Linked DNA regions of Prolixibacter sp. NT017. The protein of the gene in region 1 interacts with the protein of each later gene in a pairwise test. Links are inferred from orthologs where the notes say so. Each region holds a gene or a part of one and is shown in the gene's direction. Other genes may lie near its edges.

What was found.
Region 2: the proteins of lpdA (region 1) and odhB interact in binary tests that used the Escherichia coli proteins (3 or more experiments, as listed by UniProt). The link is inferred for Prolixibacter sp. NT017 from one-to-one orthologs.

What each region holds. Positions count from the first base shown.
Region 1 is NZ_BLAV01000001.1:3,740,336-3,744,848, reverse strand. The notes cover bases 579-3,569. They hold lpdA (dihydrolipoyl dehydrogenase), read left to right. Parts: upstream 579-1,373; coding sequence 1,374-2,765; downstream 2,766-3,569. Other genes in these bases: GJU87_RS15625 (TlpA disulfide reductase family protein), read left to right, coding at 579-1,243. In the rest of the region: more of GJU87_RS15625, read left to right, coding at 146-578; GJU87_RS15615 (aminopeptidase C), read left to right, coding at 3,660-4,513. UniProt on the Escherichia coli protein: Lipoamide dehydrogenase is a component of the glycine cleavage system as well as of the alpha-ketoacid dehydrogenase complexes.
Region 2 is NZ_BLAV01000001.1:1,465,779-1,470,202, reverse strand. Bases 792-3,693 are described here. They hold odhB (2-oxoglutarate dehydrogenase complex dihydrolipoyllysine-residue succinyltransferase), read left to right. Parts: upstream 792-1,550; coding sequence 1,551-2,837; downstream 2,838-3,693. Other genes in these bases: GJU87_RS05995 (hypothetical protein), read right to left, coding at 2,913-3,693; GJU87_RS06005 (2-oxoglutarate dehydrogenase E1 component), read left to right, coding at 792-1,508. In the rest of the region: more of GJU87_RS06005, read left to right, coding at 1-791; more of GJU87_RS05995, read right to left, coding at 3,694-4,424. UniProt on the Escherichia coli protein: E2 component of the 2-oxoglutarate dehydrogenase (OGDH) complex which catalyzes the second step in the conversion of 2-oxoglutarate to succinyl-CoA and CO(2).

The sequences.
Region 1 (4,513 bases):
CCAGGAATTTGAGATTCGTTTTACTGATTCAGATCTTTTGATAACTTTGTTTATCACATTGAAATATGTTCAATTATTGTTTTGTTAGAGTAAGAAAATATCTGATAGAAGGATAGTATAAGCAACTATGAAAAAACTAAATCGAATGAAAAAATTCCTGTTTTTGCTGCTTGCCTTGTCGGCTTTTGCAGCTTGTTCATCACCTGATGGATTTATTATTAAAGGAAATATCCAGGGCCAGAATACTGGTGAAGTGGCTTTGTTAAAATACGACGGAACCAAGTGGAATGTGGAAGACACAGCCAAGCTTGAGGACGGCAATTTTGTGCTGAAAGGCAAGACGGATTTACCTGAATTGCGCGTTATTCGTTTAGGTCAGAAGAAACTGGTTTCCCAGTTCTTTGCTGAAAACGGAAAGATTAATGTGAAAGCTTACGCCGATAGTTTGGACAAAACGGTGGTTACCGGTTCCGAGTCTAACGAAATTTTCACGCAGTTTACTGATGAAATGAAGCGTCTTTCCAGCGAGGCTAAAGATATTCAGCAACGATATGCCAAAGCCCGCATGAGTGGAGATGAAGACGGCATGAAGAAAGCCCAGATTGACATCGAGGCAATGGTTGACAACCAGAAAGTTTTTGCCAAGAATTTTATTCGTGAGCACAAAAACAGCACAGTTGCTCCTTTCGTTGCTTTGTGGCAGTTTGGACAGACTGCAACATACAATGATCTGGATACATTAATTGCATCCTTCGATCCTTCTATCAAGGAATCGATTTATGTAAAAGAGCTGCAGAAGATGGCCGATCAGCGTCGTGTAACCGGAATTGGTGCCGTGGCTCCCGATTTTACCATGAACGATCCGGACGGAAATCCATTTACATTGTCTTCACTTCGCGGAAAATATGTACTGCTCGATTTCTGGGCATCGTGGTGTGCTCCCTGTCGTCAGGAAAATCCGAACGTGGTAAAAGTGTACAACGAGTACAAGGATAAAGGCTTCACGGTTCTGGGAGTATCACTCGATCGTGATCATGACGCGTGGGTGAAAGCCATTAAGGATGATCACCTGACCTGGCACCAGGTTTCCGACCTGCAATACTGGAACAATAAAGTGGCCCGCGAATATGGCGTGACCAGTATTCCGCACTCACTGTTGTTGGATAAAGATGGAAAGATCATCGCTAAAAACCTTCGTGGTCCGGCGTTGGAGCAAAAGCTGAAAGAAGTATTTGGCGAATAAAATATTTGTACTACCAAAAAGCCGTTCCGCAAGGGGCGGCTTTTTTTGCTTACGGCTTCCCCGAACATAACGAACTTTTCTTTGTTGGAAGAAGTGAAAAATTTTTTTCCGGAAAACGATTGATAAAAAAATGAACTACGATCTTTTAGTTATAGGAAGTGGTCCGGGCGGATATGTTGCCGCTATCAGGGCCTCGCAGCTCGGTTTAAAAGTAGCTGTAGTTGAGAAAGAAAACGTGGGTGGAATCTGCCTGAACTGGGGATGTATTCCGACCAAATCGTTGCTGAAAAGCGCGCAGGTTTTCGAATATACCAAACACGCAGCCGATTACGGTGTAGCCATCGACGGCGATATCAAGGCCGATTTTACCAGCATGGTAAAACGAAGTCGTGACGTAGCCGGTGGCATGAGCAACGGCGTTCAGTTTCTTTTCAAGAAGAATAAAGTTGAAAAGATTGAAGGTTTTGGAAAGCTCGTTGCCAAAAACACCGTTGAAGTAACCGACAGCAAAGGGAAAAAAGAAAAGTATACAGCCAAGCACATTCTGTTGGCCACAGGTGCTCACTCGAAGCAGCTGCCCAACCTGCCGCAGGATGGTAAAAAAATTATCGGTTACCGCGAGGCTCTTTCACTCGATAAACAACCCGAAAGCATGGTGGTTGTCGGGTCCGGAGCCATCGGAAGCGAGTTTGCCTATTTCTATTCAGCTATCGGAACCAAAGTAACGTTGGTCGAATTCATGCCGACCCTGGTTCCGAACGAAGACGCCGATGTAGCTGCTCAGCTTGGACGCTCGTTCAAGAAAATGGGTATGAAAGTAATGGTGAATTCTTCGGTCGAAAAGGTTGACACTTCAGGCAAGAAATGCAAGGTAACCGTGAAAACCAAGAAAGGCGAAGAGCAGATTGAAGCCGACATCGTACTTTCAGCGGTTGGTATCGAGCCGAACCTCGAGGGCATTGGCCTGGAAGAGATGAAGATTGCTACCGAGAAAGGTAAAATCAAGGTAGACGATTATTACCGCACCAACGTGGAAGGTGTTTATGCCATCGGTGATATCGTTCACGGACCGGCACTGGCACACGTGGCTTCCGCCGAAGGTATTATCTGTGTTGAGAAGATTGCCGGTGAAAATCCGCAGCCGCTCGATTATGGAAATATTCCGGCCAACACGTACACCACCCCTGAGATTGCTTCAGTCGGTATGACCGAGAAAGCTGCGAAGGAAGCTGGTTACGAACTGAAAGTCGGTAAATTCCCGTTCACGGCATCCGGTAAAGCAAAATCGGCCGGTGCTGCCGACGGTTTTGTGAAACTGATTTTCGATGCCAAATACGGCGAATTGCTCGGCGCCCACCTGATTGGTGCCAATGTAACCGAAATGATTGCCGAGCTGGTAGTAGCCCGCAAGCTGGAAATTACCGGTCACGAGCTCATCAAATCGGTTCACCCGCACCCAACCATGAGCGAAGCAGTGATGGAAGCTGCTGCTGCCGCTTTCGACGAGGTGATCCACATTTAAACAGAGATTTAATTCTATCGGGATACGAACCCTCCGGTTACTGCCATACCGGAGGGTTTTTTTATGCTTGCCTGAACCTTGTCTCTTTCCCGTTAGGTGCAAAGGAGCGCCTCCACGCATTGTAACGGGTATTCTCCCGGAAACTGAGACGCTTCATTCGGATCGGATTTAATACTTCCGGAAACGGAGGGACTAAATCAGAATGTGATTTCGTACTTCCTCAAACCGGGGAAGCACATCGGCAATTAAATGCAGCTCCTCCCGAAACTGAGGCGCTTCACTTCAGCGTGATGAATACCCTCCGGGAACTGAGGCACCTCCTTTCGGTGTGAAAAGCGTCCTCCCGAAACTGGGGCGCTTCATTGCAGCGTGCACGAACATCTCCCCGAAACTGAGGGAAAAAATTCAAATCTGATTTAGTACCTCCCGAAACTGAGGCACTTCACTTCAGCGTGATGAATACCCTCCGGGAACTGAGGCACCTCTTTTCGGTGTGAAAAGCGTCCTCCCGAAACTGAGACGTTTCGTTTCAGTGCGATGGACGCCTTCCCGAAACTGAGGCACTTCATTTCAGTGTGATGAGTGTCCTGCCACAACTGAGGAGCTTCTTTTCAGGGTGACGAGTCTCCTATCGCAACTCAGGCACTTCATCTCAGTGAGGTGAACACCCTCCGGAAACTGAGGCACCTCTTTCAGTGTGACGAATGCCTTCCGGGAAACCGGGATACTTCAATTCAATGAGAATAGTACTTCGGCAAAACGGGAGTAACTCAAAATCCGGGCATTTGGGGGTTGAATGCGCCACATTAAGTTAAAAACTGACGAAAGTTTCCCGACAGGTTTCTTCATATAATTATATTTACCGTTCAACTTTAAACAAAACGATAAGTGAATATGATGAAAAAACTGACATTGCTGTTGTTGCTGGGAGTGTGGAGTGCCACAGCGGCCTGGGCTCAATCGGGGGCACTGACAGCAGACCAACTACAGAAAATCAGACAATCGTACAAGGAAGATTCGTACACCAAAGCGATGGAAAATGCGCTTTCGAACAACGATATCAACAAGCTGGCGCTGAACCGCGACAATGTGGACAAAGTTGACCAGCATTTCAAATACAAAGTAGATGATATTTCCGGCATCACCGACCAAAAAGGCTCGGGCCGTTGCTGGATGTTTACCTCGCTGAATATCTTCCGACCGGTGGCCATGCGGCATTTCAACGTCGATGAGTTTGAGTTCTCGGAGAATTACCTCTATTTCTACGATATTTTCGAGAAGGCTAATCTCTTTCTGAACAACGTGGTTGCCAGTGCTGACCTTCCGTTTACGAGCCGGAAGGTGAACTGGTATTTCAAATCGCCGGTAGACGACGGTGGCGTTTGGAACTCGTTTGTCAACCTGGTGAACAAGTACGGGATGGTTCCCAAGAGTGCCATGCCCGAAACTCATTCGAGTGAGAACACCCGGAAGATGGTGAAGTTTATCGTGACCAAGTTGCGTCAGGATGGATTGGAACTCCGCCAGATGGTAGCCGACAAAAAATCGAAGACTGATATAGAGAACCGCCGGGTAGAAATGCTGGAAGGCGTTTACCGGATGCTGGCCCTGAACCTGGGAAATCCGCCGGAACAGTTCCGTTGGAGATACAAGGATAAAGACGGTAATCTCTCGGAATACAAAAACTACACACCGCAGCAATTCCGCGATGAAGTTTTGGGTGATATCAAACTGTCGGAATACGTGAT
Region 2 (4,424 bases), 2.3 Mb from region 1 along the record:
CCCTCATCTTTACCATTAAGCTCGCCATGGAGTTCCGGCAGCAATTTGAATCCGATATTTTCATCGATATACTTTCCTACCGGAAGTACGGACACAACGAAGGTGACGAACCACGTTTTACACAGCCTACACTGTACAAAGCCATTGCCAGTCATCCCAATCCACGTGATCTCTACGCTGAAAAACTGATACAGAAAGGTATCATGACCAAAGAAGAGATCAAGAAGGAAATTGATGATTTCAACCAGGCGCTGGAGGTAAAGTACGAAGAGAGTCAGCACATACAAAAACTTCGTATCGAGCGATTCCTGCTCGATGAATACAAGAATTACCGTTTACCGGAACCGTCCGAATCGGATCACGATACCGACACCGGTTACGATATTGACCAACTGAAGGCGGTTGCCGAAAAGATGAATACCCTTCCGGACGACAAGAGCTTTTTCAGAAAAATTATCAAACTTCTCAACGACCGGAAGAAAGCAGCATCCGAAAACCGGCTCGACTGGGCCATGGGTGAATTGCTCGCCTACGCAGCATTGTTGTTGGAAGGTCATCCCGTTCGCATGGGCGGACAAGACAGCGAACGCGGTACATTTGCCCATCGGCACGCAGCTCTGGTGATGGAAGCAACCGACGAAAAATACTTCCCACTCAAACACATTGGTGAAAATCAGGCTCCATTCCATATTTACAATTCCCCGCTAAACGAATATGCAGCGATGGGATTCGAATATGGCTATGCTCTCGCCTGTCCAAAAGGATTAACCATTTGGGAAGCGCAATTTGGTGATTTCAGCAACGTAGCACAAGTAATCATCGACCAATACATCAGCTCTGCCGGTGAAAAATGGGGAATGATGAATGGTTTGGTACTCATGTTACCACACGGTTACGAAGGTCAGGGCCCGGAACACTCCAGCGGTCGTATTGAGCGTATGCTAGCGCAGGCTGCCGGTAATAACATGCAGGTGATGGTCCCAACCACTCCTGCCAGTTTATTCCATATGTTACGACGCCATGTCAAGTGGGATTTCCGTATACCAATGGTAATTTTCACGCCGAAAAGCCTGTTACGTCATCCCAAAGTCATATCTTCTTTCGAAGATTTGGCAAACGGAAGATTCCAGCCGCTTATCCCGGATGATACGGTTAAACCCGGAAAAGCTTCCAAGCTGGTATTTACTTCCGGAAAGATTTATTACGAGTTGCTGGAACGACGGGAAGAACTGAAGAAAAATGATGTGGCGATTATCCGCATCGAACAACTGTACCCGTTTCCGGCCGAAGCCGTCAGGAGTATCATCTATGAAAATAAAAATGCCAAAGGCAAACTTTGGGTTCAGGATGAACCTGAAAACATGGGAGCCTGGCCATACATTGCCCGCAAATATCCGGGCCTGAATCTTGACGTGATTTCCCGGCCCGAGAGTGCCAGTCCGGCCGGCGGATTGATGGAACAACATAAACGACGCCTCGAACGAATCCTGGAAGCCGTTTTTAAATAAAACCCCAAAACAATCACAATTCATCAAAAAAGTACCAAAAAGATGATCATCGAAATAAAAGTACCGAGTCCGGGTGAATCCATCACCGAAGTGGAAATAGGAAGTTGGCTTGTTTCTGACGGTGATATAGTTGAGAAGGACCAGGAAATAGCAGAGATTGAATCAGATAAAGCCACCCTATCTCTCATTGCAAGCGAAGCGGGAGCAGTGAATATTAAAGCAGAGGAGGGCGATTCCATCGAAGTCGGCGCCGTTGCTTGTACCATCGATACGGACAAAGCGGGAGAAGCTCCGGCTAAGCCAAAAGAAGAACCTAAGGCTGAGGAGAAGAAAGAAGCTCCTGTAAAGGAAAAGAAACCCGAAGCAGAAACGAAGAAACCGGAACCACCCAAAACTGAGAAAAAGTCTGAAACGCCGAAGTCTTCCGGAGACGATGTATCTCATGTGAAAACGACTCCAGCAGCCAAAGCCGTTATGGAAGCCGAAGGTTTATCCGTCGAAGAAGTACTCGAAGGTTTGCGTCGTCTTTCCCGTAAGGATGTGGAAACCGCCGCCGATGCCTTAAAAAACCATCCGGCAATGCAAAAGCCCGAAGCGAGTCGCGAAGAGGACCGGCAAACAATGAGCTCACTGCGTAAAAAGCTCAGTCAGCGTCTCGTTTCCGTTAAAAACGAAACGGCCATGTTGACCACGTTCAACGAGCTGGACATGACTAACGTGATGCAGTTGCGCAAGACTTACCAGGAAAGATTTGTTGAAAAGCACGGCTTCAAGCTGGGATTCATGTCCTTCTTCACCAAAGCGGTCAGCGAAGCGCTGAAGCAGCATCCGGGTGTTAATTCCATGATTGAAGGAGACGAAATTGTCACGCCCCGTTACCACGACGTAGGTATTGCTGTGATGACGCCCAAAGGGTTAATGGTTCCGATTGTCCGCAATGTGGAAACCAAGTCGATTCCGGAAATTGAGCTGGAGATAAAAGAGCTGGCTGCCAAAGCCCGTAACCGGAAACTGACCATCGAAGAAATGACCGGTGGAACGTTTACCATTACCAATGGTGGTGTATTTGGTTCGCTCATGTCTACGCCCATTATCAATCCGCCGCAAAGCGGAATACTGGGAATGCATGCCATTAAAGAGCGGCCTATTGCTGTAAACGGCAAGGTGGAAATCCGTTCAATGATGTACACCGCCCTTTCGTATGACCACCGTGTTATCGATGGAAAAGACTCCGTGGGCTTCCTTGTTCACCTGAAGGAATTCATCGAGAATCCGGAGAAATTGCTCTTCGGCGGAAGCTCGCCCGAAGAATTACTGCTGGACTTGTAAATATTGCAACCACTATATGATGCAAAAAGCGGAACCACAAAATGGCTCCGCTTTTTTATTTGCTGAATCCTTTTTCTATCGGGTAATCGTAATTGGCACACACCTTTCGGACACTTTTCCTTCTATCGTTACCGAAGTCAGCCAAACTTCAAAATCGCCTGTTTCATCACCTGTATCGAACGAAACGTGAACCTTATTGTCTTCATCCGCCGTCAAATCAGAGTTCCAATACAACGTATTTCCCATCATTGGAATATTAGGTGAGCCAGCTCCTTTCACATCAGTTAGCACATGTGAACTGTCAGCTTGATCGAGCGTTTGAAACTCAAGGAAGAAAGAACTTTCCGGCAAATCAATCCCCGCCAAATCGTCTTGTCGCGATTTCATACTGATAATCCCTCCGTAAATCAAATTACCACGCTGGTAGGTAGCATTAACCACATCAATGGATTTGATTCGCTCCGGAGGAATGGAGAGAATATTATTCATATCCGACAAGGGCACTCTATCGAGCAGTACCAGTGGCGGATAGAGGCGCAAATCGGAATGGTCGCCCGCAACGAAGAACCGGGGCACTCCGTGATGACGAACCACTACAACGCTGGGAACCAACTCGTAGAAAACCTCTTCAAGCGTTGGCAGCTTGATGTATTTATCCAGATCAGTATGAAAAACCGGCTTTCCAAAGAAATATTCTTCATTCTTCTTAGCTTTCATTGAATCAGGCTTGGTTCTTAACCTAAAATTATTGGCCAACTGCTGACTGATCATCATCCGCTCCGCCATCTTCCTCTCAGCCGGAGTCAACCGAAATTTCATATTAGGAACCGCCAACCTCCGCTGAATAAAATCATTATCAACCAATAACTTGCAGGGAACACTGTCTTTTTCGACCGACATAAATAATTCCCGGTTACCATACTCATCCAAAATAGCGAAGTGGAAAGTCCCGTCTGAACGACTGTAGGTTCCATGAAATTTGCCTTCGCCACCTAAAACTGAGAGGTTAATCCGGGCGTAAGCCACAGGTTTTCCAGTATTTCGATTTACAACCCTGCCGTTTACACTCACTCCTCGTGTTTCCGGAATGAAGACAATCGTATCCCCGGCTACTTTATCGTAATCCGGATCGCGAACGGCCATCTGTTGATGATAGGGCACGTGACTCCCCTTCCGAACGACGGAAACGGTTGTTGTACAAGTTGGATCATTTGCATCAGGGAGCGACAAAGCAAGCGAAACATCTTGCCTCCTTTTAAATGTTTGATGGGCGGTCGAATCTCTTTCCACCTCCCAATTTCCACCGGCATCGCTCTTCAGGGAATCGTTTCCCGAAACCACTTCTTCTGAATAGGGATTCAGAATTTTCACCATCTTCCAGGCAAATCCGGAAGCAGGAAAATTACGCATCCAGCGAGTATAAGCCATTACGTAATAGTACCCTGAAGGAATTACCTCGGGAATGGTTATTCGACCGTCTGCTCCATTCTCTCCGAATGTAAACTTCTCTCGAACAACCGGATTGGCATTCCCATCGATCAACTCCACATACAAAACCTTGCTCCATTCCAATGCCGCCATCTCCGG